DNA from 4 places in the Paenibacillus sp. VTT E-133280 genome. Region 4 is predicted to be linked to each of the others. Evidence: predicted binding sites of a transcription regulator. Region 4 holds the regulator's gene; each other region holds the start of a gene.

Region 1 (8,345 bases), on a different contig from region 4:
AAGTTCTCGTATCGCTTGGGTTATATTCGGCATTTTTAATGATCATGTATTCGGACCTGCTGCTGATCGAGAGAAAACTGAACTTTTTTTAAAAGCATTCTCGGATAAACGGCGTTTAGACTTCTTGCTGCTCTTAAGGAATCGCCCTCACTATGGACAAGAAATTGCATCAGCACTTGGCATAACGCCCGCGGCAGTAACTTATCATGCCAACTTCCTATTCTTTTTAGACCTTATCGAACTAAAAAGAACCGATCATCGATTATATTACCATCTTCGAATGGATAAATTGAGAGAATTACTTGCCGTCACCACAAAAGTAATGCTCGATGAGGAACCTCCTATCTTTTAATTGAACCACAGCAAATTCAAACCATAGTGGGGAGGGTCTAAAGTGAATGGATCTACAAACATAGAAGCAGACTCGATCAAAAAATCCAAAGTAGTTTCTAACACTTTTATGCGTTTACTGAAACTTGGAAAACCCTATTTAGGCTGGTACCTCATATTATGTCTCTTAGCAGCCGTCGTTTCCCTTGCAACAGTTGGGATAGCCGAATCTTTACGACGTATAATCAACGCTGCTACGAATCAGAACATGTCCTTTTTGATGTCTGGTGCTATCTTTGCTCTAGTAATCGTTATTATAGATGCTTTAGCCAGCTTCTTATTGACTTACTTATCAGGTGTGCTTGAATTCAAGTCGACCTCCAAGCTTCAGGTATCTTTGCTAGCTAGAATACTAAATGTACAGATGAAAGATTTGGACCGGTATCATTCTGCTGATCTCATTAGTCGTATCAATGATTCTGCCCCAGCTGCCCAGCAAGGTATCAATCAGAAGACCATCGAACTATTCAGTAATCTGATGCAAATTACATTTCTATTAACTTATCTGCTCTCACTCCAATATGCCTTAACGCTCGGAACTATATTGATTTGCTCGCTTGTTCCACTTGTGATGATTCCCTTCACTTCCCGCCTACGTTCCATGCACGAGCAAAGACAGCAAATTGAAACTGCGCAACAAATGTTTATTCAAGATACGGTACAGGGTGCTGAGGTCGTGCGTGCTTTCTCCCTGGCATCTAAACTGCATCATCAATTCACACAACGTGTTAGGCAATATTTCAACATTCATTTACCTGTCACACGCTTAGAAGCTGTGGGCTATAATATGCCCTTTGCCGTTATTCTTAGTGGATTGTTATATGTTCTCTCCTATGGCGGATATCTAGTTATCCAAGGAAGACTGGATGTGGGGGCAGTAGCAGCATTTCTTATTTGTTTCGAGCAAATTACAAACCCTGTATCAAAGCTGGCTAATCTATGGACTGAATTACAAGCCTCGCTGGCGCAAGGTAAGCGATTGTTTGAAGTCCTTGATTTACCTGAAGAAGATGAAAACCGTGAATGTAATCAGGAACATTTTCATCAAAAAACGCCGATGAATAACAACCAAACAATTAGTGGTTTATGCCCTATCACCTTTGAGAATGTAGGTTTTCATTATGGTAATCATCAAGTATTAACTAACGTCAATCTAACCATAGAACCAGGTAAAGTAACTGCATTTGCCGGTCCTAGTGGCAGTGGAAAAAGCACCCTCCTTCAATTAATACTCGCAATCTATGAACCTACTGAAGGGGGCATCCAATCTGGTGAGTTGCCGTTAAGCAGCATCCCCCCTCGAGCTTGGCATAATCATTTGGCTTATGTTTCTCAAGAGCCTTATCTGTTCACTGGAACCTTATATGAAAATATTGCATGGGGAAGACCTGACGCGACCTATGAAGAAATTATTAAAGCAGCAAAAAGTGCGGGGATACATGAATTTATTATGAGAACCCCACTTCAATATCAGACTTCTATTGGGGAACGGGGCCATACCTTATCTGGCGGCGAAAGGCAGCGGCTATCCATTGCCAGAGCTTTTGTCCGAGCGCCTAAACTCCTCCTTCTTGATGAACCCACAGCTGCACTTGATAGCCAAAATGAGGAGATTGTCGGCCAGGCCCTGCAAGAACTCATGCATGATCGTACAACGGTTGTTATCGCGCATAGACTATCTACTATCAGAGATGCGGATCACATTTATTATATGGAGGCGGGTTCTATTGTTGAAGCTGGGACTCATCTGGAGTTAATGACTTTACAAGGACAGTATTACAATATGGTTGAGACCTCCATGAAGAAGGCTGATATTTCTACTCTGGTCAGGGAGGTAGAGATATGAATGAGCTGGAAACCAAGAATCTAAAACTAGGGTATGCTCTACGTAGATTATTCTCTTACGCAAGCCCTTATCGAATTGGATTTATTGTGGCTGTACTCCTGCTCTCTGCTAAACTCGTAATGGACATAGGATTTGCAGCCATTCAGCAAGTATTTATTGATACGATCAACAACGCCAATATGGATGCATTAACACGCATAACTGTAATCTGTGCCATTGCTTGTGTCATCATTATCTGCTGTCTTATGGTGCAGCATTACTTCCGCTTTGTTATGCAAAGTCGGATGGCTTGGGATATTCGTGCGAAGCTGTTTGACAAAAGTCACCGACTTCCATTCCGTTACCTTCAGTCCATGCATTCAGGTGATTTGACTTCGCGTAACACTAAGGATGCAGGGATGGCCATGGGAATGATAAACAGCATCGTATACGATCTAGGCTATAATCTACTTCTCTGTTTCATTTCCTTTCTATATTTGGCCAGAATGGATGTTTGGATCGCCCTTTTAGCTCTTGGATCGGGCCCCCTTGTTTTTCTTTCCGGACGTTTCTTTGATCGCAGATTACGAAAATTATCTACTCAAATATATGCAAAGGAGGCAGAATTACGAGGTATCTTACAAGAAACACTTCAAGGAATGAAGGTCGTCAGAGCCTTTTCGCTTGAAGAAACTCTCTTAAATAAATATGCGCTAGAACGCGAGAAGTTAAGAAGAATGCAGCTGCGAAAGTCGCTTCTAAATGGTCTCTTATGGCAATCTTCCGCCTTTATCAACAATCTCGTAATGGTGACATGCGCCGCTTTAATTGCGTTATCAGCTCTAAGTGGCGGAACATCAGCAGGTGAAGTACTCGCTTTTATTATTTTGATGGGTAGGGTTCAATGGCCTTTTGTCCATATGTCTCAAACATGGGGAGGTGTGCAGGAGGCTTTAGGTGCAGCTGACCGCGTATTCGCTATACTTGATGCACCTGATGAAGGAGCTACTCATCCTTTGCCAGAATCCAGCTCATCAACATTTGCTTCTGTAGAGGTGGCTGCATTACAAATAGAGGATGTCCACTACAACTATTCGGGGACAACGGATAATGAAGCCTCCCTATTTACAGGGCTAAATATTCATGTACAACATGGAGAAACTATCGCGGTTGTCGGGCCCAGCGGGTCAGGGAAGACGACGCTCGTTCGATTATGTAATGGACTTTATGAGCCTACTGCAGGAAGCATCACAGTTTATGGAAAGTCTGTACATGATCAGCTTGAAGAAGCACGAGCAATGATTACCTATGTTCCCCAAACCCCATATTTGTTCTCAGGAACTATACGAGATAATATCGCCTTCAGTTCTAGTACAGCTAGCGAAGAGGGGATTCGAGAAGCCGCTCGGCTCGCAGGTGCAGAAGAGTTTATTACGAAGATGCAGGATGGTTATGACACTATCCTAGGTGAACATGGATCGACTTTATCTGGTGGACAAAGACAACGCATAGCGATTGCCAGGGCCTTTCTTCGGGATGCTCCACTCCTACTTCTAGATGAAGCAACTTCCGCACTCGATAACGAATCTGAGCGAATGATTCAGCAATCTCTTGATTTATTAATGAAGAATCGAACCACTTTAGTTATTGCACACAGACTATCCACCATACGTGAAGCGTCTAGAATTATCGTGTTAAATGAGGGTTCGATTGTTGAGGAAGGTACACATGAGTCTTTATTAGAAATGAATGGGCTATACTCACAATTATATAACATTCAATTTAAATCATCAGAAGCAGAAGACATTAGTGCACCTGAGTTGCTTCAATTACACGCCAATCTTTGATCTCAGTTCAATGCATACATCATAATTCATACGTTATTTTAATTAAGGTGTATGCGTTGGAATCGAGTATAAATTAACCTCTTCTTTTAATTGCTTCATGACAAGCTTAATAAATGACTGGATATAGCTTTCTTGAAGCTCTTTCTTTCTGTGGCTCATCCATATCGAATGCTTAGAGACTACATTTTCCACTTCGACCGTGGCTAACATACCCTGATCAAGATAAGGCTTTGCTAACAACGCCGATACAAAACTAATCCCATAACCGGCAATCACGGCTTGAATAACCTCATTTACTCCATTAAATTGCAGTTCGATCTTCGGTTGTTGTACCTTTCTTTCTTCACATAATTGTACAATTCTCTCTCTGGCTGCACTACCTTCCTCCCTCATAATAAATGCCTCAGCCATCACTTCCTCAAAACTAACCTCCTGCTTGGCTAAAGAATGATTTGAAGAAACTACGAACACATACTCGTCCTTGTACAACTCCCGATGTTCGAACACCCCTGTATGATGAGAAGGAAACGCCATATCACTATAAATCGCCACGTCCGCTTCAAAGTTATTTAATTGTTCCATGACTTCATGAGAATTAGCAGTAGAGATCTGAATTTTAACCTCCGGAAAAGATTGTTTGAATAATGATGCCCACCGGGGGATGAGTATACTTGTGGCCAGATAATTACCTGCAATCCGAATATGGCCTGCAGGAAATTTATGATAATCCTCAATTATCTGCTGTACCTGTTCACCCATCGCAAATAACTTTTCAAGTGGTTCGATCAGTTTTTCCCCAATCGGTGTTAACACCATTCTCTTTCCTATGACCTCTAATAATACGATATTATTCTCACGTTCAAATTTGCGGATCTGCGCTGATATAGCGGGTTGACTTATGTGCAAACGTTCGGAGGCTTTGGTCACACTCCCTGTTATCGCAACATAATAAAACAATTTTAATACATGATAGTTCATCCTGATTTCTTCCTAACTATATAAAATAAAATCATATTTAACGGATGTTTGGCCTTCTTACTATAACTACACATTATGGATATTAACTATTATATATTGTTTATTTATAATTATTTATCTTATACTTACAACTATTCAAAAGGGAGGTTTCGTTAATGAAAAAGACAGTATTATTTCTAACCCGGCACGGGCAGACTGAATGGAATTTGCAGAAAAGAATGCAAGGACATCAAAATTCAGCGTTAACAACCTTGGGGGAACAGCAAGCGGAATGGTTGAGAGAACGTTTGGAAGGTGAGAATTTAGGAGCCATTTATTCTAGTACTAGTCCAAGGGCGTTGCATACTGCGCAGATTTTGCGAGGAAATCGTAGTTTATCGATTCAACAGCAAGCTTCATTAATGGAAATTAACATGGGCATTTGGGAGGGAATGAACACAGATCAGATTGAACAAGAATATCCATTACAGTACACCCATTTTTTCACCAGACCTGATCTTTTTATTCCACTAGCCCCAGGGGAGACCTATAGTCAGCTTGAACAAAGAGTAACGCCGACTATTGAGCGTATCATTAACGATAATGAAGGACATGAGGTACTTATTGTCACACATCGGATGACCCTGAAAGTCATTATGGCTCATTTTCTCAATAAATCACTGCAGGAATTAGGGGAACTACCGGATATTCTCTCTACAGCATTGTGTAAAGTAACCTTAACTGACAACAATACAACCATCGATCTGTACGGCGATACTTCACATTATCAATGAAGCCTTCTCAAAAATAAAAAAGGAAACTCCGATTTAAATGGGGTTCCCTTTTTAGAATTCAATTTTAAATTTCCACACTTTTGATTGTAAAGCTGCGGACCTTCATCCATTTTCCTGAAATAAATTCGTCAATTGTTTTCGTCTTCGGTCTAACACAAAAACGATGCTTGCTCCCTTTATCAAAACCAACCGCTTCAAAAATCAGGCCGTCACCTATTTGCTCCTTAAAGAACACTTGCTTAAGTCCCAATCTATTTAACATTTCAAGCTTTACACTTTCGATATATGTGCGTGAATACTCCTTAGACATATGTGTTCCTCCTAGTAGTGGTAGTAATATTATAAGTTCAATATTAAGAAAATCAACTAAAGTTCATATAAACGAAAAGAAAAAAGCCAACCCATAGTCTATGGATTGGCTTCTACTGTATAAGTTAATTACGAAATTATTTAACTTCTGTTGTTCCAGTCACTTTTCCATCAATCTTTGCAGATGCTTTCAGATCCTCACTTGTGAAGTAAAGATTACCATCAATCGTTGCGGTTTCAGGTAGAGTAAAACCTTTCGCTTCTACATAAACATCGCCTTTAATCGTTCCGCCTTCAACTTTCAAATTCTCACTTTGTACTGTAAACTTTGGTACGGTTAGTGTATAAGTAGCAGTGATCTTGTGATCAGCATCTTGCGAATAAAGGGCAATCTTACGGTAGATGTCGCCATCAGCCGCGCCTTTATCATGGAATTCTCCAGCTACAACAACCTCTTCTGGAATCGTTACATCATTTAGAATCGCAACAATCCAGTTTCCATCTTTGCTAACAGCCTTAGTAAATGCATCTGCTTGATTGACAATCGATGCTGTAGTGACAGCATCTGTCTGCTCAGCAGCCGGAGCCGTAGTTGCCGCCGAATTGGTTGCTTTATCCTCATTTGCTCCACAACCTGCCAATACTGCTACCGAAACCCCAGCCACTAAAATCATTTTAAATAGTCTCATTTTCGTTTCCCCCTAATTTTGATTATAAATTAATTATATATTAAAATTCTTAATAATTAAGTGAATGATTTCACAAATTTGTGTCAGTATCTAAAGCGGTTTCACAACTCTCCCGCTTCCCGTTTAAAATTCGTTCCCATGAGTCACACCTCTTCTCGCTGACTGATTTAGGTTCTTAAATCTATTTACCCAAATTATAAAAATGAACACATAAATCATTTTCTTCTTGGTATAAAGTCACTCGTTGACTCTTCTCAAGTTTTAGTGATAAAATTTGGAAATAAATATCTCAGCAAGGGAGAAGTTTACTGGTGAAAAAGACTACAATGAAGGACATCGCGCTACGAGCAAATGTCTCCGTTGCAACTGTGAGCTATGTTCTGAACCGCGTCAATAACCAAACCATTCCTGAGAAAACCCGCAATCAAATTCTGTTACTGGCTGAAGAGCTTCATTACATTCCAAACCTAGCAGCTCGTTCGCTAGCTAATAAAAAAACGGGATTAATAGGAATACTTATCAATAATTCTGCTTATATGCCCCCTTGGAAACTCTATGCCCAGTTCACATTTATCCGTACTTTGGAACAGCGTTTAACGGATGCCGGATATCATACGATGTTATACTCTCTTGGTACCGACCATCCTTCACTGGATATCATCGTCGAAAGAAAACTCGAAGCCGTCTTTCTGATTGATGTCCGCGAGGAATCCTTCTATTCGATTTCCAAGCATTTTGTAGAAGGGATTCCCTTAATTTTGATCGACAGCATGATTGAAGATAAGCTGTTTAAGCAAGTTCTTTACAATTATCGTTCAGCTCTACAAAAGATAATGCCGGAGGATCTTTCACAGGTTTGTTTAATTATGGAGAGCTTCAATAACACCCTGCTCACTCACTTTATCCAAGACAGTCTTCCTTTACCTGAGAAAGCAATATTCAAAGTTCAAAATATGGAGGAATTGAATACAATTTTATCGGAGGGGATTTACAAAGAGGCCATAGTTATTAATGAGTTTATCGGAAGTTGTGTTGAAAAATCCGGGGTATTCACACGTCTTTCTGTTCTATGTACCTGTAATTGCCCAGAAATGCTTGGAGAAGACGTTCAGAAATTCATATTCACTGGGGATAAATCAGCCACTGCTTTTGAACTAATGCAGGAGTTATTACATCGTCCTGACTACTCCAAACAAGAGAATAATCGTTATTTTGTTGATTAATTTTTTTTCGATATTCACTTAAGCGTTTAAGTTGAGAGGAGAGTTACCATGACAGATCCTGTATTAGGAAAACATGCATCCACCACTGCTCAATCCTATCCAACTCTTTGGGGAAACCGGAGATTTATGCTGCTACTCAGCTCGTATTCCATTTCCTTGTTTGGAAATACCTTTCACAGCATTGCTTTAAGTTTATGGGTACTTCAGACCACCGGAAGCGCTAAAATGATTGCCATTATTACGATAATCAATTTATTGCTCAGTTCTTTCCTCGGATCGATAGGAGGCACACTCGCAGATCGGATCAATCG
Region 2 (8,345 bases), on a different contig from region 4:
CAGACTTGATTTGAAATTGATATGGAAATCCATCGAGTTCCAGCCTAAATGAACAGAAGACACCAGGCAGTTGAAGTGCTCCTTGTCAAGTAGAGACTAAATCATTGCTATAGTTTTAGTAATAGTACCAGAAAAGAAATGGGTAATTTTTCCACTAGCGGAGAACGATAAAAGAGCAGCGAGTTAGACGAGCGTAGCCCCTAGGCTCCACCATAAATAAACCGCCCTGTTCGCAATGTTGCGGACAGGGCGGTTTATTATGTCATAGAGTGCAGCTTGAAAGTTAGCAGTCAACCTGCACTCTACAAACTATCTTGCACGTTTTTAAGGCTAACTTATTAATAGAGCAGTTACACAAAAATAAGATTACTCTGCTACAACTTGTTTGCCTGCAATCCGGCCGAAGGTGAAGATATCAGCGATGGCATTACCGCCGAGACGGTTTGCACCATGAATGACCCCTGTTACTTCACCTGCAGCGAACAGCCCGGGGATGACTTCGCCTTTTTCATTCAATACGCGAGTCTTCTCGTCGATCACCAATCCGCCCATTGTATGGTGAACGGATGGTACAGCTTTTTCGATGTAGTAAGGGCCTTTTTCAAGAGATTTCAATCCACCGCGATGTTTGAAATCAAGGTCTTTACCTGTTTTCGCATAATCATTTACTTTATTAATTGTTTCTTTCAAAGTGTTCACGTCAATTTTGAAGAAATCAGCCGCCTCTTCAATCGTATCGGCTTTAAATAGCAAGCCTTGTTTAACGAGTTGATCGTATTCGTCTTGATGAACTTCGATCGTTTTACCGATATCCTCAATGCCTTGATTCCATAATTGATACGTATATCCGCCCGTCTGGGCAAGAATTGCTTTAGAAATAACGTCACGACGTTCTAATTCCTCAACGAAGCGCTTGCCTTCTTGGTTAATCAGGATCGCACCATCGAAACGGGAATCTGCAACCAGGGAAATAACACCTGTCTCAGGATTACAGATTGGATACGTTTGAATATTCTCCATGTTTGTCAGCTTGGCGCCAATCGTTTCTGCCATAACGATACCGTCACCTGTAGATCCTGGTGTATCGGTAGACATATATTTTTCATCCATTTTAGGGTTATACTTTTTACGCATCTCTACATTGGATCCAAAACCACCGGTAGCGATGATGACGCCTTTGTTCGCATGGAATGTGATCTTGTCGCCAGTACCCGAAGTCGCAGTTACACCGGTTACTTTGCCGCTTTCGTCCTTCAGCAAGGTTTCGGCTTTTATATTCGTTTTGATCGTGATTCGGTCAGCGTCTGTTTTTGCTTTTAACTTGGTAATTAATTCAGCACCTGTATGACCTACAGGAATCAACGCACGTTTTCTGGAATGGCCTCCAAATTGGAACAGATGATCAGGTAAGAACTCTACCTTGATATCATCGCGCAGCCATTCGGCAGATGCCAGTGCATTGTCGGCAAGAATACGAACCATCTTAGGATCCCCGAGGTTGTCTCCGCCTTTCATCGTATCATCATAGAACAAGTCAGCCGTGTCATCAGTGATGCCAAGAGCACGTTCAACCCAGTTGTCAGGCGCATTCATCTCACCACCGGAGATCAATGTGTTGCCGCCAACAGCTGGCATTTTCTCGAGCAGAACTACATTAGCTCCAGCGCTGTTCGCTTCGATAGCCGCACTAAAGCCAGCACCCCCGGCACCGATGACGACAACATCATAGGTTTGCTCGGCTTCTTCTTTATCTTTGCTTCCACTGACTGCAGCGCCAGCGACAAGAGTAAGTCCAGACTTCGTAATTGCATCTTGAATGGCTTCGAGATATCCTTTGCTTGTAGCCGTAGATCCGCTAATGGCATCAACTTTTGCGCTGTTAGTTGTCATGACATCTTGCTTGAGCTGCGTATAAACAGGCTCTGCAAGTACTTCATTTTCCTTATGCTCTGTTACTTTAATGTCAGTGATCTTGTTATCTAATAAGGAAACTTGTACTTTAATATCGCCATGTTTACCTTGCCCAACTCCTTCAAAGACTTGAACTCCGTTTGCATCTGCAGCGGGTGCTGCCTCTTTACCGCCGCAGGCAGCAAGCATGAACATAAGACTGAGGACTAGTAGAATAGATAACAGCTTTTTCGTGTGAGTTCGCATAATATCTCCTTCATTCTGTTGTGAATTGGTTACATACACTAGGGAGAGGAAGATTTGCTAGGCAAATCCTTTATCTCTAGCCTAGACATGAATGTTATTTCATGTGAAAATATGCACAAGACCTATTATAGATTTAGTACAGCATTATGTATTTGCACAGATTAGCGTTTTTTTGTCTTTTTCGGGCATGTAAGAAACGGATATTGTGAAGGGCTATGATTACAATGAAAACAATTCACTTAAAAATTACGTTAATCGCAGGAGGCTGCTTCTTGCTGCTGTTCGTTGCATTGCTTGTAACAATATATTTTGAGATGAACCATACGGTTGTCCCTTTGAATAAGAACTTAACGCAGCAAGTGGTTACTGCACGCAGTGACCAGATCGATTATTGGTTTAATCAGCGCATCGGTGAGATAGACATGCTTGCTTCTCTAGCTTCGGACCATCATTGGACACGAGATGAATTGCTGCAAGAGATCGATAAGTTCGAGGCGAAAAAGCAAGTAGAGTACGAATCCATACGCGTGGTGGATATTCACGGAAATTCCTGGTCAGCAAGGGACAAGCCTTTTTCGATACTAAACCGACCCTACTATCGAAAACTACTGCTAAATTCAGATTCCAATTATGTGGTGAGCAATCCGATCGTATCCAAAGCGAATGCAGCTGAAATCGTCGTCATTCTGTATCGCGTGAATCCATTGGTGAATGATGAGGTAGCTTATATTGCCGCAGCCGTCTCCGTCAAGAAGATGAAGGAGATTGCTCAAGATGTAATGCTATATGACCAGTCAGGCCAGCTTATCATCGATTGCAGAGAGCTGGGTGAAGGAGAGGGAGCGGATGATGCAGCAGATAAGAAGAACATAAGTGTATTTGAGGCTCCAATTCAAAATGTGGAAGGCTGGAAGCTAGTACTCGAAGTACCAAATTCAAGTTTATCGCTAGCGGTGATCAAAACCCAGCGGACTGCATTGCTGGTAGGCATTCTTATCGGTAGTGCGGTTATCGTCTTTCTGATGCTGCTTGCTTCTTCCATTATTCGTCCCATTCAGTCGCTTCGCCAGGTAATGGAAAATGTGCAGAATGGCAACCAAACCATACGGGCAGATGTTACGCGCTCGGATGAGATCGGCGATCTTGGGCGAAGCTTCAATGACATGCTTGTTCAATTATACGCTGTGGAGCAGGACCGAAAGGAGATGGAACTCAGACTGATTCATGAGCAGATCAAGCCGCATTTTTTATACAACACATTGGATACGATCCAGTGGATGGCAACGGAACATGGAGCAGACAATGTGGTGGAGATGGTGGAAGCGCTTAGCGCGTATTTCCGATTAGGGCTTGGCACAGGCAGTCCCTACATTCTGCTTGATCAGGAGTTGTACCATGTCGAGAGTTATCTTCATATTCAAGGCGTGCGATATGAGGAGATTCTCGACTACGAGCTTCGATATGATGAAAAGCTTGCTCAGTGCCAAGTCGTTCGCTTCATGCTGCAGCCGTTGGTGGAAAATGCGATTTATCACGGGATTAAGCCACTTGGGGATCAAAAGTGCAAAATTTCGATTTCAGCATATAAACAGGTCGATTATTTGGTCATTAAGGTTAAAAATAATGGGGTTATGATTCCTGAAGAGAGGCTTGAACAGATGAATCAAGCCCTTCTTGATGATAAATATGATCGTTCTGCCATAGGCTTTGGACTATACAGTGTAAACCATCGCATTCGACTAGCTTACGGGGTGCCATATGGTCTTGCAGTAAAGAGTGAAGATGGCATTACCGTTATGGTCATTCGAATACCTTTGGAAGGGGAGCGGAATGAAGATGTGGAAGATTGTCATCGTCGATGATGAAACGATCATTCGCAAAGGCTTGCGACAATACATTGAGGAGAGTTCGTATCTTTTTGAAGTTGCAGGAGAAGCGAAAAGTGCAAACGAAGCATTGAAAATGGTGGAGGAAGCCCCACCACATGTATGTCTTGTGGACATCAACATGCCGAATATGAATGGACTCGATCTGATAAATATATTGCGCGAACGCTGCCCGTCGGTTCTAATTGTCATCATCAGCGGCTACGATAACTTTGAATATGCGCGTCAAGCCGTGCAACTGCAAGCATTCGATTATATATTGAAACCTGTGCCGAAGAGTGATCTGAACAAGCTGCTTCATCGGATCGATGAACATCTTCAGGCAAAATATCCTTTGCATTCACATGAAAGTAGGGTGGATAAGGAGCTGGGGCTTTCCGGGTATACAGGGGATGGAACAGTGCTTATCCAAAAAGTGACCGAGTATATTGACAGTCATTATCAGGATCCGGAGTTGTCTATTACTCGAGTAGCAGCGCTATTTCATATCAACCCAACCTATCTTAGCAAGCGTATGAAGCAAGAAATCGGTGCTTCATTCCTTGACTATGTCACCGAGCTTCGGATATCGAAGGCGAAGGAGATTCTGGATGACGTAATGCCGAATATCAAAATCGGGGATCTGGCCGTGAAGGTAGGGTATAAGAGCCAGTACTATTTTAGTCGTGTGTTCAAAAATAGAGTCGGCTCAAGCCCCTTAGAGTACAAAAAGCATCCGTTCGGTTATGGATAGAGCATCAATTTAGTAGAACCCCGCAGCAATTAGGTGTCACCATATATAAACACGACGCAACCTCGAGGGGGTTGTGTTTTTTTATTTGTTGGATTGCTTAGTGGACATTGACACAAAATGGGTAGGACCTAAGGAGGTAAGCGCTATCTTTATACCTATAAAAACACGACGTGGAGGCCTTCATGTCAACAAGTGTATACCCAATGTCATTAATTATCTATTTGAAAGAAAGGCCACTTTTCATAATGTTACTATAAGGACATTGACATATGTTATAAGCTTCTATGACGTGTCGGAATCTCGGAAGGGAGGAAAGAGCATCGAGGTAAGCTGAAATGAAAGCGCATACTATTTAGGAGATTGATGTTTCTTGACTCAAGAATCAGAAGGGAGTTCGTACGATATGAAGAGGAGTAGAAAATGGGTAGCTCTCGTCATGGTCGCGATCATGATCGTAACGATGATGCCGATTGCGCAAGCGGAAGAGGCGCTGCCGCCTACACAGACAGAGGAACAGACACCAGCGAACCCGCCGGGCGAAGCCGATCCGGTCGAGGTGACGAATCCATCAGACCTGCCGGGAGCGGGTACGGAGGGTGTTATTGCGTCAGTGTATGGGGCGGTTTATCACAATCTTGCAGCGGGCTTATCTTATGAGTGGTCGCAAGAGCCGGAAGCTTCCTATCCGGATGAAGGCAACACACTTACGGATGGTATATATGGGGCAAGCGATAGATCCGACGGAGCATGGGTTGGACATCATTTGAGTAAGACACGCGAAGTTGTGTTTGATTTGGGGGCGAAGAAATCCATCGCGGGTATTAAAGCCAATTTCCTCGAAGATTGGCCAACGAACAATGTACTCGTTCCACTCACGGTATCGATGTACGTCTCCGATGACAAGGTGAACTGGGGACTGCTCAAAGACAATGCCACGCAGAAGCTGTGGAATGACGGCAAATACACGGAGACCTATGTGTGGGATGGCAGCAAGGACGGCATTAAAGCGATCGGCCCAGATGCGAAGATCGCGTATGCTCGCTATGTGAAAGTGACATTCACCATGCATACGCGTGCAATGACCTTCGTGGATGAGATTGAAATCCTCGGTGAAGACGGCAAAGTTGCCGGAGCCGTAACTGTTCCAACGCAAATGCCGAAATTCTTGGCGGCAGGCGAAGCGACAGCGGGTATCGAGCATCTTGGACTTTTGTATAACGGGCAATATGCGAATGACCTAGGCATCTGGACGAAAGAACGGATCATTCCGAACATTAGTTATGTCGATAAGGACGGCAAAATTAAGGATCGACTCTTCGACGGCGTCCTGTATCTTGGCATTAACTCTCCAAATCCAGGTCGTGATTTCGGCGGGCGGGCTTATCTGGAAGATTGGAAATGGTATCTGGATAAAACCTTTGCGGCAGGCGGCGATATGGATGCGTTAAACGCAGCGGCTAAGGAAGTATCCGATGCGCTGAACGAGTCTGGCGTAAAGGAAAAGGTTGTCCTCATGATTCCGGATCCAGGTGAATCGATCACTAATTTCGGAGCTGTTGAACAAGGTGGAGAATCGCTGAGCTTCAATGATTCCGTTGGCAAAGAGAAAGCCCTTGCGAACCGTGAAAAAGCAGTTCAATGGTGGCTGCAGCAAGTCAAATCGAGATGGGAAGCAAGAGGTTACGCTAACCTCGAGCTTGTAGGTATGTACTGGTTCGAAGAGCAAATCAGCACAAGCCAATCCGGACCGGATCTGATCCGTTCGGTGAGCAGCACCCTGCATGACATGCAAATTAGCGGCAAGGACCTGAAGTTCTTCTGGATTCCGCATTTCTTCGCTTATAAAGCGTTCATGTGGAAGGATGTCGGCTTCGATGCGGTAACGATCCAACCGAACTACTTCTTCGAGCCGACGGATATCGAGCGCTTGGAGGATTCTGCGAATCTGGCGAAGCAGTATGGCATGTCCAATGAACTCGAGTTCGATGATCGGATGCTGACGGACGGCGTGTTCCGCGAGCGGTATATCGATTACTTGAACAGTGGTGCGAAGACAGGGCTCATGAAGGATGGCTTCAAATCGTATTATCAAGGCAACAATGCAGTCTATAACACCGCGGTAAGTAAAGATCCAGCGACACGCGTTCTTTACGACTGGCTGTATCAATTTGTTAAAGGAACGTATCAGGTCAACGAGGCTCCGCCTTCCGAGGCAGACGTGCAGATGAACGGCAAGCCGTTCCAGAGAGGGATGAAGCTGCCCGATTCAGAATCCGTATCCTTTACATGGAAGCTTAGAACGGATGATGGTCTGACGAAAGTGACGGCGACGTATGACGGCAAGCCTTATACAGCGGGTACCGTTATTCCGCTTGCAGGCAAGCTTGGCAAACATGAGCTTAACATTACCGTTACCGCGGGGCGTATGGTGACAAAGTCATATGTTATCGAAGCAATGACGAATGCATCTGGTATGAAAGCGCTAGTCGACCGCTTCGAAACAGCGAAGCAATTTACGAATTCTGCAACGGTGCGTTCTTTGAACAACTATTTGGAAATGATGAAGCGCTATGAAGAGAAAGATGCAGCGCAAGTCACCAAGTATCTCCAAGGCTTTAATGCAAAGCTGGATGAATTCAAGAAGGCGGGTACGATAAAAGATGAGGCGTACAATACGCTGAAGGAAAGCGTCTATTACCTAATAGGCAATTTGGCGCAGAATAAAACGGTAGAAGCTTCGTCGACCGAAGGCAATAATTCGAATTATGCACCGGCTAAAGCCGTCGATGGATTCCCTGCTTCAAGATGGGCGAGCGAATACGTGGACAATACTTGGTTCCTGGTCGATCTCGATGAAGTGAAGGAAATGGATACGGTTCGAATCGATTGGGAATATGCTCGTGCCGATAAATACAAACTTCTTGTGTCGAACGATAAGCAGAACTGGATCAATGTCATGCCAAATGACGGAATGATTACCGCGCATGAAGGCAAAGAAACGATTCAGTTCAACCCGGTCAAGGCAAGATACATGAAGTTACAAGGCATAAAAAGAGCAACCGATTACGGATATTCCATCTACGAGTTTGGTGTCTATAACCTCTCGGGCGCTGTAGACGTGAAGGGCATTGAGGGCATACAAGTAAAGGTTGACGAGGAAACGAAAAAAGTAACGATTGATGGATTGCTGATGAATGGCGTCCTTACAAATGTGAAGTTGAAGGTGCTTGATTCGAAAGGCAAGGTTCATCTCGAAGATGAGACGAAGAGTACAGTCGCGGGAAGCTTCCAATTCACATTCAAACTTACGGGTAATTTAAAGGGAACCCATGAGGCGTATCTATCGACTGGCTATATGAGCGAGCCTGTAAAAGTGACCTTTGAATACTCAAAAGAAAACCCGGGTAAAGGTCACGATAAGTAATGGATAAATAATTCATCCAAGCAGCAATACGACCCGCGCTGAAACTTTCTATATCGGTTATCGAATGATCTGTCCGAGTAAGACTAATAACCGAAGTAAACACGTTTGAGGCGTAACATAACAGGCCGATTAGGTGCCAGACCAC
Region 3 (8,345 bases), on a different contig from region 4:
AGGCATAGCCCCTAGAGCTTTTTCGATCTCCGTAATCTCCGCATCCGTCAGTCCTGGAAGAAGCTGCACGATAAACCCTCCGGCTACAATCACTGACTCATCGGTATCCACTAATACACCTAAGCCAACTGCAGCTGGGGTTTGTTCAGAAACAGCGAAATAATAAGTAAAATCTTCCGCAAGTTCTCCGGAGATGATAGGAATACTACCTCGATAAGGTTCTTTCAAGCCTAAATCCTTTATAATATCAATGAACCCTTCAGTGCCTACGGCTCCAGCAACATCCAATTTCCCCATACTATTGCTAGGTAAGTGAATGTGAGGATGATGTACATAACCGCACACTTCTCCCAACGCATTGGACTCCGCAACGATTTGCCCGATCGGTCCATCCCCTTTAACCATAATGCATAGCTTCTCTCTTCCTTTGAGCATAGCGCCCATCATGGCTGCAGCGGTAACTGTACGTCCAAGTGCGGCTGTAGCCGTTGGATACGTATCATGTCTGCGCCGCAATTCCTCGACCAATTCTGTTGTGCGGACAGCAAACGCTCTCACTTTACCATTCATAGCCGTTCCACGGATAAGTCGATCCTTCTTTTTTTCCATTGGGTGCATAGCCCTCCTATCTCATCGCCCTTTAGGCTTCTTTATCTTTATTGGTTACGGTCATAAATAATTCGTAATCCTTCTAGTGTTAACATAGGGTTTACTTCGTCGATACAATCCGTCTCCCCCGCAATTAGCGAAGCAAGCCCTCCAGTAGAAATAACCTTCAGTTCCGGAGCATTCATCTCGATTTTGATACGCTTTACAATCCCCTCCACTTGGCCTGCATACCCAAAAATAATACCAGCCTGCATAGCGTGAACTGTATTACGTCCGATAACCTTTTTAGGCTTCTCTAACTCAATTCGCGGCAGCTTCGATGCTCGCTGATATAAGGCCTCTGTAGAAATAACAAGACCCGGAACAATCGCTCCTCCGAGATAATTAGCTCCTGCATCGATACAGTCGAAGGTCGTAGCCGTACCAAAATCAACAACAACAAGCGGACATTTATATTGCTCAATCGCAGCAACTGCATTAACAATCCGGTCTGCGCCAATCTCACGCGGATTCTCATAACGAAGATTAAGTCCCGTTTTTATCCCTGGCCCCACGAGTAACGGTTCTTTACCTATATATTTTATACACATATCTACGATAGTCTTAACCAGAGGTGGAACTACCGAGGATATAATTACGCCTTCCACATCTTTGACAGAGATCCCTGACATCTGAAAAAGATTGTGTATCAGCACTCCATATTCATCCACGGTGGATTGGCGCGCAGTACTTAGCCGAAAATGATGCAACAATTCGCGCTTTCTGTATACACCGAGAACAATATTGGTATTACCGATATCTACAGCAAGCATCATGATGAGGACCCTTCCTTCTTGGCATTAAGGTCTAGACTAATATCCAGACTGGAGAAGGAGTACGTAAGGCGTCCTACAGAAATCACATCCACACCTGTTTCTGCGATCCCGCGAACCGTTTCTAACGATACATTGCCGGAGGCCTCTGTCTTGACATGTGGAGCTTTAGCTTTAATCCTGGCCACCGCTTGCTTCATGATCTCGTTAGACATATTATCAAGCATAATAATATCAGCACCTGCTGCCAGTGCCTCTTCTACTTGCTCTAAATTCTCAGTCTCCACTTCAATACTCATCGTATGTGGAATGTTCTTCCGAGCACGGCCTACCGCCTGCCTAATCCCACCTGCACCTTTGATATGATTATCCTTGATCATAACCGCATCATATAGACCAAAGCGATGGTTAAAGCCTCCACCAACACGAACTGCATATTTTTCCAGCATACGATGTCCTGGTGTAGTCTTACGTGTATCGACTAGACGAGTCGGTAATCCAGCGAGCACCTGTACGAAAGATGCGGTACGTGATGCAACACCCGAAAGGCGCTGCATCAAGTTCAGTGCAAGCCGTTCACCTGTAAGAATTGCGTGTGTGCTACCCTCCACCTCGATAATTACAGTCCCTTTTGTCACTGCTTGACCTTCTTCTACAAGGGCTGTAAAGCTAAGCGTAGGATCAACAATTTCAAAAACCAGCTCTGCAATCGGGATACCACAAATGACGCCATCTTCTTTAGCATGAATAATCCCTTTAGACTCATGGCCAACAGGTATCGTCATCTGTGTTGTTACATCCCCGGAGCCAACATCTTCCCGCAGCCAAGCCTTGATGGATTGTACTAGTTCTTCATTGTAACCATTAAACATCATCGCTTAATTCCTCCACTATTCCCAGATCGCGAATTTGAAGCAGGTGCTTGCGCCACTGATCATCACTTCGCTGCGGGTAATCCTCACGGTAATGTGCCCCGCGACTCTCTTCCCGTGCTAGAGCAGACTCTGTCACGAGCAAACAGCAGGTCAGCATATTAGCGAACTCGTATTCCTCGCGTTTAGTCAATACCGATCCAAAGATGGGTAGCTGCCGTTTCAATTCTTCTATTCCCTTAGACAAGGTCTCTTCATTACGTCGTAATCCAGCATATCGAACCATTACCTTTTGTAGCTTCAAACGGCGTTCCACAATAGCTTGCGTTGGCAAATCAACACGCCCTTCGTTACTACTAACTGATAAAACATCACGTCCAAGCGGGGATAATTTGCGAATCCGCTCAATAATACGATGCCCAAAAACAACTGCTTCCGATAATGAATTGCTTGCTAACCGATTAGCACCATGTACGCCTGTGGAAGAAACCTCCCCGCAAGCAAACAAGCGAGGTATCGTACTTTCCCCATTCAGATCGGTCTTAATGCCCCCCATCATATAATGCGCAGCTGGAGCTACTGGAATCCAATCACTTGTAATATCCAGTCCATAGCCCATACATGTCTCATGTATTGTAGGGAAACGATGCTTCACCATTTCCGGGGATTCATGCGTAATATCCAAATAGACAAACGTTGATTTTGTAAGCTCCATTTCACTTACAATAGCCCGAGCTACAATATCTCGTGGAGCTAGCTCAAGCAGCTCATGATAACGCTCCATGAACCGCTCTCCATTAATATTGCGCAATACTGCTCCTTCCCCTCGAACTGCTTCGGAGATTAAGAATCTAGGAGCTCCAGGATAACTTAATGCTGTAGGATGAAATTGAATAAATTCCATATCTCGTATATGAGCGCCGGCACGGTAAGCAATGGCTACCCCGTCGCCTGTAGCTACTTCAGGGTTAGTAGTGTATCTAAATAATTGTCCTGCACCACCAGAGCACAAAATAGTCGCATCCCCTTGCAGGAATAACCGTCCGCCGCCGGGACGCTGCAACAATGCGCCTACACATTCTCCACCTTCAGTGATGAGATCAATGACATAGTGATCATCCCACACCTCAATGTTCTCATGTTCAGCTACCTGTTCAGCCAAAGCACGAACAATCTCGTAACCTGTAGCATCTCCATTAGCATGCAAAATACGACGGTGGCTATGCGCTCCTTCCTGCGTCAAAGCCAGTACCCCATCTTCCTTATCAAAAAGAGTACCTAAACGAATTAGCTCATGAACTCTATCTGGTCCTTCATTAACAAGTGCATCGACAGCTGTGGATGAGCAAAGACCTGCTCCAGCCATTAATGTATCCTGCCGGTGATAAGCAGGGGAATCGTCCTCAGCTATTACAGCTGCGATCCCCCCCTGTGCATAGCGAGTATTACTCTCCATTACTGATTTCTTTGTGATCATAATGACACGCCGATCTTCACTAGCTTTAATAGCCGTGAACAATCCGGCAATCCCTGAACCGATAACAATACAATCTGTTTTTACTTTAGGAATATCCCGAAGATCAAAATCAACCAAATATTGTGGAATCATGACCGCGTTTCACCTGTTTCAACGAAAGAGTAGCGCATACTACCGGACTTGTAGCATGCGCTCTAGGGAAGTTCTGGCTTTGTCGGCGACAGCAGGCGGTACATAGATTTGTGGCTTCATCGTCTCCAGGCATTTCACCAGTTTTTTTAGATTGTTAACTTTCATATTAGGACAAACAAGAAATTTTGTAGCAAAATGGAATTCTTTATCCGGACTATCTTTACGAAGCTGATATCCTGTACCGTCTTCAGTCCCAACAATAAACTGCTTGCGGTCTGATTTCCGGCAATATTCGAGAATGGATGTAGTACTACCCACATAATCACCCATGGCTACTACTTCCGGACGACATTCTGGATGAACTACAAATTCTGCTTCTGGGTATTTCGCTCTCATTTCTACTACATCTTTAACGGTCAACATGTCGTGAGTGTTGCAGTAGCCTTCCCAGATAATCAGTTTTTTACCGGTCTGATCTTGTACATATTGGCCAAGATTCTTATCGGGTACCCAGATAATTTCTTCAGCATCGAGGGATTCGATTACTTTCACGGCATTTGCAGAGGTACAACAGATATCAGTCTCCGCTTTAATCTCTGCAGACGAGTTGATATAAGTAACCACTTTAGCATTTGGATGCTGTGCTTTCAGCTTACGCAAACCGTCTACATTGACCATATCAGCCATTGGACAACCTGCACGTTCATCAGGAATAAGGACGGTTTTATTTGGGGCCAGAATTTTAGCACTCTCCCCCATGAAATGAACACCGCAGAATACAATAACCTCTGCATCTGTCTCCGCAGCCTTCTGAGCGAGTAAGAAAGAGTCGCCCCGGAAATCGGCAACCTCCTGAATTTCATCACGTTGATAATAATGAGCTAAAATAATTGCGTTTCTTTCCTTTTTAAGCTGTTCAAGACGTATCCGAAGTTCTCGATTCTGTTCCTGCTTGCGCTCAAGTGCCAGAGCTTCCACCGATTGTTCTCCCCCTTAAATCTTCGCGGCTTTAAGCCGGCGCGATGTTATCAAATGGCATGAGCCATCATGGTGAAAAAATGAACATACTGATATGAATAGTAAGTAATATTAATCACTAATGTACACAACGTTCCAGTCTCTGTCAATGTAACTGGACAGGCTTTAAGGCTCAAAATCCCTTAAAAATTAAAATAAAAAATCCGGAGAACAGTTACGTTCTCCGGATAAATTTACATCATATGAATCGTGAGACCATTTAGGAAAGGCTAGTGCCGCCACCTTTGTTGTTATCGTCGGAATCATCATTACCCTCAGAATCAGGGTTATTCGGGATATCCTTCGATAGATCAGGGATTGTGGACTGTGCATCCTCAGGTTTGCCTTGAATGCGAACTTTCACATCACCGATATTATCAATGACTGGTTCACCAACTTCAAGTGCAACACCTTCACCATCCTTAGCTTTACCATCTTCGGAAAGGAAGCCTTGTTCAATCAGTTCTTTGATCTGATCAAGCTCAAGTGTTTCCTTCTCAAGTAAGGTATTGGCAATCAAGTGCATTTCTTTAGAGTGTTTGAGCAACAGCTCTTTACAACGCTCGTAGCTCGAAGTAATAAAGTTCTGCATTTCTTGATCAATCTCATAAGCAATGGAATCACTATAATTCTGCTCATGCCCAATATCACGACCCAAGAATACTTGACCTTGAGAAGATCCGAACTGCATAGGTCCAAGCTTATCGCTCATACCGTACTCCATAATCATAGCACGCACGATGCGCGTAGCCTGTTGGAAGTCACTGTATGCACCCGTACCGATCTCGCCAATAAACAATTCTTCGGCAACACGTCCACCAAGTAATCCAGTAACCTTATCCAAAAGCTCCTGCTTCGTAACGATCATCCGATCTTCCTTCGGAAGCATGATAACATATCCGCCTGCACGTCCGCGTGGGATAATAGTAACTTTATGCACCATATCGGCATGCTCTAGGAAGTAACCAGCTATAGTATGACCTGCTTCATGATAAGCCACAATACGTTTCTCGCGGTCACTGATAACACGACTGCGTTTCTCAGTACCTACGATAACACGGTCGATGGCTTCATCGACTTCAATCATGGAAATATCCTTACGGTTACGACGCGCAGCTAGCAACGCCGCCTCATTTAGCAGGTTCTCCAGATCCGCACCAGTGAATCCAGTTGTACGTTTTGCAACAACATCCAGTCTTACATCTTTCGTAAGAGGCTTGTTACGAGCGTGAACCTTAAGTACAGCTTCACGGCCTTTTACGTCAGGGCGGTCAACCGTAATTTGACGGTCAAAACGTCCTGGACGTAGCAATGCAGGATCAAGTATATCAGCGCGGTTAGTTGCCGCAACAATAATAATGCCTTCGTTACCACCGAATCCATCCATCTCAACCAGCAATTGGTTAAGTGTCTGTTCGCGTTCGTCATGTCCGCCACCAAGTCCGGCGCCACGTTGACGACCCACAGCATCAATTTCATCAATGAAGATAATACATGGAGCATTCTTCTTGGCATTCTCGAACAAATCACGTACCCGAGAAGCACCGACACCCACGAACATTTCCACGAAGTCAGAACCGGAAATACTGAAGAAAGGAACGCCAGCTTCACCTGCTACTGCACGTGCAAGCAATGTTTTACCTGTTCCCGGAGGACCCACAAGCAATACACCCTTAGGAATACGTGCACCGACAGCTGCAAATTTGCGTGGATCTTTCAGGAACTCAACAACTTCGACAAGCTCTTGCTTCTCTTCGTCCGCCCCTGCAACATCCTCAAAGCTAATTTTCTTCTTCTCTTCATTATATAACCGAGCCTTGCTCTTGCCGAAATTCATGACTTTACCGCCGCCACCTTGCGCCTGGTTAAACAGGAAGAAGAACAAGATGAACATAATGACTAGCGGGATAATAGAAGAAAGGAATGTCAGCCAAATGCTGGTACCTTCCATTTTCTTCTGAGTTAATTCAATCCCATTAACATCACTGGCTTGAATCAGTTCATCAATAGCAGCATCTGTAGGAGGAATATATGTGGAGAAGCTCTTCGATTTAGTATCGGCAGGCAACTCTCTATATTCGCCTGTAACTAAAAAGGCATTACCCTCAAACTGAACCGTCAAATCCTTCACATTGTTGCTCTTGATCTCCTGCCGTAACTCGTCGTATCTAGGGAAATCGGCGGCTTCATTTCCATTGCTCACAAACTGGACAATACCCACCACGACTAAAAATAAAATCAAATAAAAACCAGAATTCCGGATGAACCGATTCATCCCCTACCTCCTCTCGCAACACTCAAGTTATTGTACCATAGCCTCTTGGGACACCTCAAATAAAGGAAGCCAAGGGTGCCCGATCCGTATGATCAAGGCAATCAATAGTTCAATTGGAATAAATCTCAGGCTTCAGTACTCCAACATATGGGAGGTTCCGATACCGCTCGGCATAATCCAATCCGTAGCCTACTACAAATTCGTCTGGCAACACGAAGCCTGTATAGCTGGCTTCCAGATTAACCGTACGACCTGAGGGCTTATCAAACAAGGTAACCACATTGATAGAAGCAGCATTGCGGTTGCGGAGTAGCTCAATCAAATAGCTGAGCGTAAGGCCACTGTCAATAATATCTTCAACGATCAAGATATCGCGGCCTTCTACCGATACATCTAAATCCTTAATAATTTTGACAACACCAGAGGACTTGGTGGATGCTCCATAGCTAGATACTGCCATGAAATCCATCTCAACAGGTACTGTAATGGCTTTAACCAGATCTGCCATAAATATAAACGCGCCTTTTAGTACACAAATGACTAAAGGGGTACGTCCTGCGTATTCTTCGCTCAGTTTTTGGCCGAGCTCCTTAATTTTCTGCTGAAGTTCCTCTTCGGTGATCAAGACTTCTTGAATATCATTTTGCAACTTGCGAAACCTCCTAAGTTATACTATGAAAGACTTACATCGACCATTACGTTTCTTCACGGTCATCCAGCTCTGCTAGAGACAATAGAAGAACCGAGGTCGTTTGCCGCCCTACTGCGGCATGCATCGAGCGTCTTACGCCCGGAATCCAGACGATATTGCCCAAACCATCACAAACGAGGGGGATCATTGAGCGTTCAGCAGCAGGTATTTTATCATCAATATAAATATCTTTTACCTTTTTGCTTCCGTTTAATCCCATGACTCTTATGGTATCTCCAGGCAATCGGGAACGTATCGTTAGTGGAAAGACCAGTTCATCACGGTCAAACCAAGCCGACATCTTCCCATAATCCTCCCCCTGTACAAAAAAGTTTTCTCTCTCCAGCACCGCCATCGACATCACCTTACCTATTTCCTCCAGCTTAAGCTCGGAATCCGGTAAAAACAGACGATATGTATAGCTTGCCTGTTGCTGCGCGGGCTTGGACGAGAACAAGAT
Region 4 (8,345 bases):
AACAAGCGAACCATAAATAGTCCGCTTGTTTCTCCTAAAGTAATTTTGTTTAACTTAGCGGCTAGGTAAACTGTATCCTTCACCCATTCGAGCCCCATCTGAGAACCGATAAAATTGATAATAATACCGACCGCTTTGTTTATAAAAAAGCTGCCAAGCATACTCTCCGTTATACACCCCCGGTAACAACCGTTCAATGCTAATATCCGGGAGATCGGCTTTTATAAGACTACGCATTTTTTCTTCAGAGGTCCCTTTACTTAGTTCCTCGGCGAATACTGCGTCGGCGCCTTCGGCAAACTTCCCATCTACAGTAAAGCGTACCCAAACCATCAACTCGGTCCCGGATTCATTCTTCCCTGTTAAGACCCAGTAGACTGCATTTTCATCCCACACGGATTTCTGTGCTTTAGTTACCTCTGTTAGACCCGCGCTGGTTTTGGCGACATCCTTAGCGATATCTCGCTCGTTCCATTGATCTTTCATAATATAAGCATAGAACTGGATGAGTCCGAACAGAAGGAGCAGAATCAGAACTGACCCCAGGAGGATCCATTTTTTCCTTTTCTTCAAGGTACAGCTCCCTTTCTAGTAATATATCTTTTTTGATTATATAACACACCCGTGTGTTTATCCAAAGTTTCATATCTCGTTCAATGATCTAATGATCAGAAACACAAAAGGCTGTAACTTTGCAATAGCAGAAAGTCACAGCCTTTCAGTTATTTGTTATGATCTTAGACTATCGTTTAAGCAGTCCATCAAAGGCTTCTTGCGCCTTACGACGGATGGCTTCCTCATCTAGCGTTACACATTGTCCATGTTTAACAACCTGTTTACCATTCACCCATACATGCTCAACATCCTTGGCACTGGCAGAATAAACAGCGTGAGACAACAGATCTGTGTGTGGGAGCAAATGCGGCTGGTCTATATCAATAGCAATAAAGTCAGCTTTCATACCTACAGCGAGTCTACCCACATCATTTAAAAAGATAGACTTCGCGCCATACTCCGTAGCCATACGTAGAGCTTCCGGAGCCGGAACAGCCGTAGGATCACCACTTACACCTTTATGGATGAGTGCTGCAAGACGCATTTCTTCAAACATATCCAAATTATTATTACTTGCCGCTCCATCTGTACCCAGTGACACCTTCACTCCGGCCTTTAGAAGATCCGTAACTCGAGCAACTCCACTAGCCAGCTTAAGATTGCTTCCAGGGTTATGGGATACACCTACATCATGACGAGCCAGTATCTCGATCTCTTCATCATTCAAATGAACACCATGAGCGATTATAGACGGACGTGTGAACATTCCAAGCTTCTCTAAATGCGCTACTGGCCGCAGTCCGTAATCCACCACATTCTGCTCCACTTCGCGTTTCGTTTCGGACATATGGGTATGCATCGGTAAATTCAAATCATGAGCCGCCTGCACAAACTTAACAAAGAAGTCTGGTGGGCATGTATATGGGGCATGTGGCGAGATCATTGTCGTAATTCTACCTTCAGCCTTACCATGCCAGTTACGCGCAAAAGAAACCGCTTCCGCAAGCTTCTGATTTTGTACTTCTTCTGGACATAGACCGATTACGCCTCTCATTAGTACGGAACGAATACCTGATAATTCGACGACCTCCGCTACTCGGTCCATATGATCATACATATCCAGGAAGGTTGTAGTGCCACCTTTCAGCATTTCAAGTACAGACAAGGAGGTTCCCCAGTATACATCTTCTCCGGTGAACTTCTCTTCCATCGGCCACATCTTCTCCTGAAGCCACACCTGAAGCGCTAAGTCATCTCCATAACCACGAAGCAATGACATTGCGGCATGGCCATGCGTGTTTACCAGACCTGGCATAAACAACAGACGACTGCCATCAACAACTTGCACATCGTCTTCTATTAAAGGCTCTTCTTTTCCTATGTAAGTGATCAAATCATCTTCAATAGTCATATATCCACTAAGAACCGGCTCATCCGTTCCCGGAGTAAGAAAACGCCCGCCCTTGATAATCGTTTTATTGCTCTTCATTTCTGCTTTCTTCCTTTCCATCCTTCAAATAATAAGCAAGGCTTTGCAAATCTGTTGTAAAATCAGCAGCATGAACCCGGATATTCGATGGTGTTTTTAGAATCACTGGTGCAAAATTTAAAATCGCCTCAATGCCAGACTCAATGAGAATATCCGCTACATTCTGCGCTTCTGAATCAGGTACTGTAATTATCCCAATTCGAATACCTTGCTCACGAACCGTCTGACCAAGCTCCTCCATCGGTTGAACGGTAAGTGAGTTGATTTTCCGCCCTACCTTAGGCGCATAGGAATCAAATATAGCGGTAATCTTCATAGTATCTTTCAAATAAGCATTATAATTAGATAATGCATGTCCAAGGTTACCGGCACCCACTAAAGCCACATTCAGTTGTTGATCCAGCTTCAGAATATGACGGATTTTCTCAATAAGATAAGTTACGTCATACCCGATACCTTTTCTGCCGAAATCTCCAAAATAAGCTAAATCTTTGCGAATTTGAGCGGGATTCAAATCAAGTTTCTGTCCTAGCTCTTGAGAGGAAACGGTTAATATTTCACGTTTCTGTAGATCATTTAGGAAACGTAAGTACACAGGAAGTCTGCGAACAACGGCTTCTGATATTTTTTCCGATTTCATAATTTACCTCCTAATGTAAGTAATATTCTTTACTAACCTTATACTAATTCGTGTACCTCGTCTCAATGAAGAGCGGTATTCTTATACCGCCCTTCATTGTAGAGTGATTAATATGATCGATGACGTTCTTTTTAAGAAACGCCTCCGTCTTCCAACCACTCCGCTATACGAGGAACCATTTGATCCGTAAGCATATGCTCCATTTTTGGGCCAGGCAACGAATAGAGGAAATATTTCCCATAGTGAGATTCGATCACCCTGGTGTCATACACAATAACAATACCCCGATCTTGCGCTGTCCGCACCAGCCTTCCAAATCCTTGCTTAAAGCGAATAACCGCCTGAGGAACAGACAACTTCATGAACGGATTCTTTTTCTGGGCTTGTAATAACTCAGACTTCGCTTCCGCTAGGGGATGGTTTGGCGGTTGAAACGGGAGCCTCACGATGGCCAAGCATGTTAATGCTTCACCCGGAATATCAACACCCTCCCAAAAACTGCTTGTTCCTAACAGTACAGAGGCTGCACTGTCCTGAAAACGGCGGATCAGCTTGCTACGGCTGCCCCCCTCCACGCCTTGACCCAGCACCGTGATCTCTTGTGAGGCTAGAGCCTCTTTCAAAGGATCGTAAACCTGGCGTAGCATCTTGTAAGAAGTAAACAGGACAAGCATCCGCCCGCGTGTTGTAGTCGCTGCTTCTGCTAGTGATTGTACGAGTGTATCAACAAATCGGGCATCGCCCACACTGCCCTTCACACTAGGGAAATCCCGTGGAATAACTAACAGCGCCTGCTCCCGATACTTAAAAGGAGAAGGCAGGAGTGATGTCATCAGACGCCCCTCTTCCGCAGCTTCATTAAGTCCGAGATTATCAATCATAAACTGGAACGATTTATCAACAGAGAGTGTCGCCGAAGTTAGCACGATACTTTTCTTCTTGTCGAAAAACAGCTCCTTAAGCTGAGTACTGACATCAACAGGAACGGCATACAGCTGTAGCGATTTACTGCGATAATTTCCATTCGCCTCCAGCCAATATACTACATTCTCATCGTTTAATCCCATAAAAAACCGTACTTGCTCACGTATTGAAGCTAAATCCTTAAATAAGCCGCTAATATCGGTAACTAGACTATCTGAGGAAGATTGACCTTCTTGATCTCGCATTTCATTAAGCATTTTATCACCTTTACGGATAATTTCGCTTAATGTCAGATTCATAGTATTCTCTAAAGCAACCAATTCATCCCAATCTTTCGGTTTACGGGTAGGAAGTAGCCGCATGACTAACTGGCCAGCTTCTCCCGCTGCTGCATCGCTGCGTTCCGGCAAGAGGCTGAATAGTTTATCACTAAGCAGATCCCAGGTTTCTTTTATGGTAAGCAGGTCCGGATAGATTCTATCGATCACTCCGCTCCATTCAGAAGCTTCCTCACTGCCTGATGACTGAAGCATTTGGCGAAGCGTAGGAAGTTGGCCATTTCGACTATCCTTATAAAGACGCGATAGTGTATGTGCCACCGTGAAATGCTTCATATGCATGCCTAAATGCTTGCCAGCCACGTCCTCCAGATGATGGGCCTCATCAATTACAAGATGTTCATAAGCCGGAAGTAGCTGGTGCCCAGCCTTAACATCTGCGAAAAGCTTAGAGTGGTTCGTAATGACTACGTCTGCAATACCAGCTTCATGCTTTGCCCGATGGTAATAACACTTACGGAACCAAGGACAGGAGCGCCCCAGACAAGAATCGGTATCGCTAGCCACCGTCTCCCAGAAATCTCCTCCACGACCGCTTAAGTTGAGCTCTTCGTCATCTCCTGATTCGCTTTGCGTCAGCCAAACGATCATCTGAGCCGCAGTAAGCGCATCTTCCCTCGGACTGACAAAGTCTTTTTTATTAATTTTATGTTCGAACTTACGAAGACACAAATAATGCCCTCTGCCCTTAAAAATTGCAGCTTTAAATGGAAATGGAACTACCTGTGTTAATAAAGGAATATCCCGCTCACGCAATTGATCCTGCAGATTAATAGTATGAGTGCTGACCATAACTTTTTCATTCGTGCGAACGCTTTGGTATATGGCAGGCAACAAATAACCAAGTGATTTGCCGGTTCCTGTCCCTGCTTCGATCAATAGATGTTTGTCTTCGGCAAGTGCCGTCATCACCTCATTGATCATAATATCCTGAGCTTCTCGGCTTTCATACTGCGGCAAAGTTTCTTTAAGTCGTTTCGTTACTTCATCCATATAATCTGTAAAAGATAAATTCTGTAGCGGATTCTCAGCATGCTCGTCTCGAGGTGGAGCTAATTCGTTCCAGTCTCCTACAGCAAGCGCTAATTGACGATAAAAAGTCAGATCACCTTCGGGCTGAAGCGTCTCCGCTTCCCGTTCACGCAGCAGACCATCGAAATACCAACCAAGATCACTATCCTCTTCCGTAAACAGCTCACAGAGTCTCTGGATCGTCAGCAAAGGCAAATCGTAGAGCTCCTCCAGACATTTCAGCAATACAAGAGCAGTTGCGAGTGCATCACTGTCTGCCTGATGCGGACGCTCATGCGTCACACCAAAATGTGCACTAACTGATCCTAGTTGATAGGATGTGAGGGAAGGAAAGCAGATTTTCAGAAAATCAATCGTATCTAAAATCCGTCCTTGAAATGGTAAATACCCACATCGGTCTAAAGCATTTTGCAAAAAATGGAAGTCGAATGCGACATTATGCCCTACAAGCACAACATCATCCAAGAGTGGAACAAGCTCCATCATCATCTCATCCAGCTCAGGTGCATCCTTTACATCATCGTCGGTAATCCCCGTTAGACCAGTTATAAAAGGAGGTATCGGCGTTCCGGGCTTGACGTAGGAACCATATACCCGGGAGATGGACCGGTCTTCTTCTATAATTGCAAGGCCAACCTGGATGATTTCACCCACGGATTGGGTTCCCGTTGTTTCAAAATCAAGCACGGCAAATTTCATTATAATTCTATTCCCTTTCAATTGAGACTCTTAATCAGCATAACAGAAGTTGCGAAAAAAGGCGATGCACACCACTGGTTCAGGGGATGCATCGCTTGAATGAAAATGCGGAATAATAAACCGTAAACGTAATAATTTACAATAATGAAACAAGCTGATTTCCGAAATGAAGCTTACCTCCTCTGCGGCGGCAAACCTCCAAATTCACAGTCGGTTCAGGAAGAGCCGGGTCAAGTTGCAAAGAAAGGCCAAACAGCTCCTGCGCTTCATTGAAACGTTCCTGTGAGGCCCGGATACAGCCTAAAGCATTATACACCATGGCTTTGAGCTTGGTTTCCCTTATCAAACCGAGCATATGGTTCAGATGACTCCAAGCAGCCTCCCCTTCCCCTTCTTGCAGGTAAGAGATGGCTAAATATAATCGAGCAGCCAGGCTATCCGGATATTGCACAATAACTTCCTTAAACTGCTCAATACATTTTCCATACATCAAGAGCTTATAATACCCCTGACCTCTGACAAAAGTATCCATGCACAGCTCGGGTGCTTCCTGCTCTGGCACTTCCTCTTCGACCACAGTCGTAAAATCTACACTTTCACGAAAGTGGCTTAGCTTCTCTGCAAAGGCCAGCCATTCATCCATGACTTTATCGCTAAGTCGATGCAGCATATTATAATTGCATAAAAGCTCATTCCGGCGGGCACCCTCCGCTGTAGGGTAATCTGTAACGATCTCCTGAAGCACCTTGTTCATTTCAGCAAACATATGTTGAAACATGGGCTATCCCCCCTTACTGAAGATGAAATCAGTTCAGCTTGCCTGACTTCATTTTCTGCGAGATCGGGGTCTTTCATCCCTGCCATTCATTACATGGCGTAAGTCCATCCTTTAAGCGATTGTAGCATGCAGTTCGTGATCGGCCAGCTTCACGGGTTTGTTGTTCTCATCCACGAATACCACTGTTGGCTTATGCGACTCCAATTCTTCTGAGGACAGCATCGCATACGAAATGATAATTACTGTATCTCCCGGCTGAACCAGACGAGCAGCTGCACCATTCAGACAGATCACACCACTGCCGCGAGGCCCAGGAATAACATAAGTTTCTAACCGGGAACCATTATTGTTATCGACGATCTGCACTTTTTCATTCTCAAGAATATCTGCCGCTTCCATTAAGTTTTCATCAATGGTAATACTTCCTACATAATTCAAATTCGCTTCTGTCACCGTCGCGCGGTGAATTTTGGACTTCATCATATGTCTAAACAAGAGCGGCAACCTCCTTTGGAATAAATACATTATTGTCAATTAAGCGCGTTCTGCCAAACTTCACGGCAAGCGCTATAATCATTTCCCCATCTACATCCGTTAATACAACTTCGTTCCGCAAGCCTTCCAGATTAGGAAAGGTCAGGATTTCCGCATAATCAATAACCGCCAAAGGTGAGCAAGAAATAACGGATGTCAACAAATCCCGAACTTCAGCTATAGTTCTTACCTTTCCTTCTTCGATGGCCTCACGCGCTTCACGCAGGGAACGAGATAACACCAGAGCCTGGCTACGTTCCTCCGGAGATAGGAATACGTTACGTGAGCTAAGTGCAAGTCCATCTCCTTCACGAACGATAGGGCAAGGAACAATTTCAACATTCATATTTAGATCAGACACCATTCGGCGGAGCACTGCTACTTGCTGAGCATCCTTTAGTCCGAAGAAGGCATAATCAGGCTGTACAATATTGAATAGTTTATTAACGACTGTCGTTACTCCATTAAAATGTCCTGGACGTGATGCCCCACAGAGTCGAGTGGTAAGCTCAGATACCGAGACTGTAGTCCGGGTAGGCTGCGGATACATTTCTTCCACACTGGGGATAAATACAATATCGACTCCTTCGCGTTCCGCAAGCTCCAAATCACGCTCTTCATCGCGCGGATAGGAATCATAATCCTCATTCGGTCCGAACTGCAGCGGGTTCACAAATATGCTCATAACGACCGTGTTGCTCATTTCGCCTGCCCGCCGAAGCAGACTGGCATGTCCTTCATGCAGGTATCCCATCGTTGGAACAAACCCAATTGGAGTGTGCCCACCTTGTCTCATATATTCCAAAGCTTCGCGCAGTTGCTTAATGCTTCTGACGACTCTCATCTTATTCCCCATCCTTTCCGGCACCGCCGTATAAAGATTCCAGAACGGTTTCATCCGCTTTAAAAACATGACCTTCATCTGGGTACGAGCGATCCTTCACTTCTTTCACATATTGACTGATACCCTCACGAATCAGACTACCCACATCCGCGTAAGTTTTGACAAAACGTTTCTCACGGTAGGGTGAGGCATAACGCAACAAATCATGGAAAACCAATACCTGTCCATCACAATAACGACCTGCACCAATCCCAATGGTCGGTATGCTCAGTGCCTCAGAAATCGCTTGTGCTACTTCTTCAGTCACTAGTTCCAGTACCACTGCAAAAGCACCGGCGGCTTCAAGCGCTTTAGCCTCATCCATCAGACGTTTTGCATCTTTGGCATCCTTACCTTGAATACGGTAGCCACCAATCATATTGACCGATTGTGGTGTAAGCCCAATATGTCCGAGCACAGGAACGCCTGCAGCTACAACCGCAGTGACTGTCTCACAAATTTCGAGACCACCT

What was found. Region 4 encodes Rex, which represses fermentation and respiration genes when NADH is low (regulators of the CRP and FNR family bind a similar motif). Its sites were predicted from a motif close to TTGTGAAATATTTCACAA; they were not measured.
Region 1: a site for Rex is predicted at 6,870-6,887, ahead of CA600_RS23985 (polymer-forming cytoskeletal protein). Genes of this name have one in related genera too.
Region 2: a site for Rex is predicted at 2,259-2,276, ahead of CA600_RS26135 (flavocytochrome c). Genes of this name have one in related genera too.
Region 3: a site for Rex is predicted at 4,951-4,968, ahead of nadA (quinolinate synthase NadA). Genes of this name have one in related genera too.

The regions. Positions count from the first base shown of each region.
Region 1 is NZ_NFUX01000066.1:11,722-20,066, forward strand. Features, by position in the region: gene CA600_RS23955 (helix-turn-helix domain-containing protein) at 1-352, shown strand, start outside; gene CA600_RS23960 (ABC transporter ATP-binding protein) at 395-2,236, shown strand; gene CA600_RS23965 (ABC transporter ATP-binding protein) at 2,233-4,062, shown strand; gene CA600_RS23970 (LysR family transcriptional regulator) at 4,105-5,040, opposite strand; gene CA600_RS23975 (histidine phosphatase family protein) at 5,196-5,813, shown strand; gene CA600_RS23980 (hypothetical protein) at 5,878-6,123, opposite strand; gene CA600_RS23985 (polymer-forming cytoskeletal protein) at 6,260-6,811, opposite strand; gene CA600_RS23990 (LacI family DNA-binding transcriptional regulator) at 7,123-8,034, shown strand; gene CA600_RS23995 (MFS transporter) at 8,083-8,345, shown strand, end outside.
Region 2 is NZ_NFUX01000080.1:6,674-15,018, forward strand. Features, by position in the region: gene CA600_RS26135 (flavocytochrome c) at 367-2,157, opposite strand; gene CA600_RS26140 (sensor histidine kinase) at 2,430-4,019, shown strand; gene CA600_RS26145 (response regulator transcription factor) at 3,988-4,776, shown strand; gene CA600_RS26155 (DUF4855 domain-containing protein) at 5,180-8,200, shown strand.
Region 3 is NZ_NFUX01000044.1:11,262-19,606, forward strand. Features, by position in the region: gene hslO (Hsp33 family molecular chaperone HslO) at 1-609, opposite strand, end outside; gene CA600_RS18700 (type III pantothenate kinase) at 657-1,424, opposite strand; gene nadC (carboxylating nicotinate-nucleotide diphosphorylase) at 1,421-2,296, opposite strand; gene nadB (L-aspartate oxidase) at 2,286-3,902, opposite strand; gene nadA (quinolinate synthase NadA) at 3,942-4,880, opposite strand; gene ftsH (ATP-dependent zinc metalloprotease FtsH) at 5,140-7,194, opposite strand; gene hpt (hypoxanthine phosphoribosyltransferase) at 7,304-7,843, opposite strand; gene tilS (tRNA lysidine(34) synthetase TilS) at 7,890-8,345, opposite strand, start outside.
Region 4 is NZ_NFUX01000052.1:2,085-10,429, reverse strand. Features, by position in the region: gene CA600_RS20820 (cell wall elongation regulator TseB-like domain-containing protein) at 55-573, opposite strand; gene CA600_RS20815 (amidohydrolase) at 743-2,044, opposite strand; gene CA600_RS20810 (redox-sensing transcriptional repressor Rex) at 2,031-2,684, opposite strand; gene dinG (ATP-dependent DNA helicase DinG) at 2,816-5,677, opposite strand; gene CA600_RS20800 (tetratricopeptide repeat protein) at 5,814-6,455, opposite strand; gene panD (aspartate 1-decarboxylase) at 6,567-6,950, opposite strand; gene panC (pantoate--beta-alanine ligase) at 6,943-7,833, opposite strand; gene panB (3-methyl-2-oxobutanoate hydroxymethyltransferase) at 7,835-8,345, opposite strand, start outside.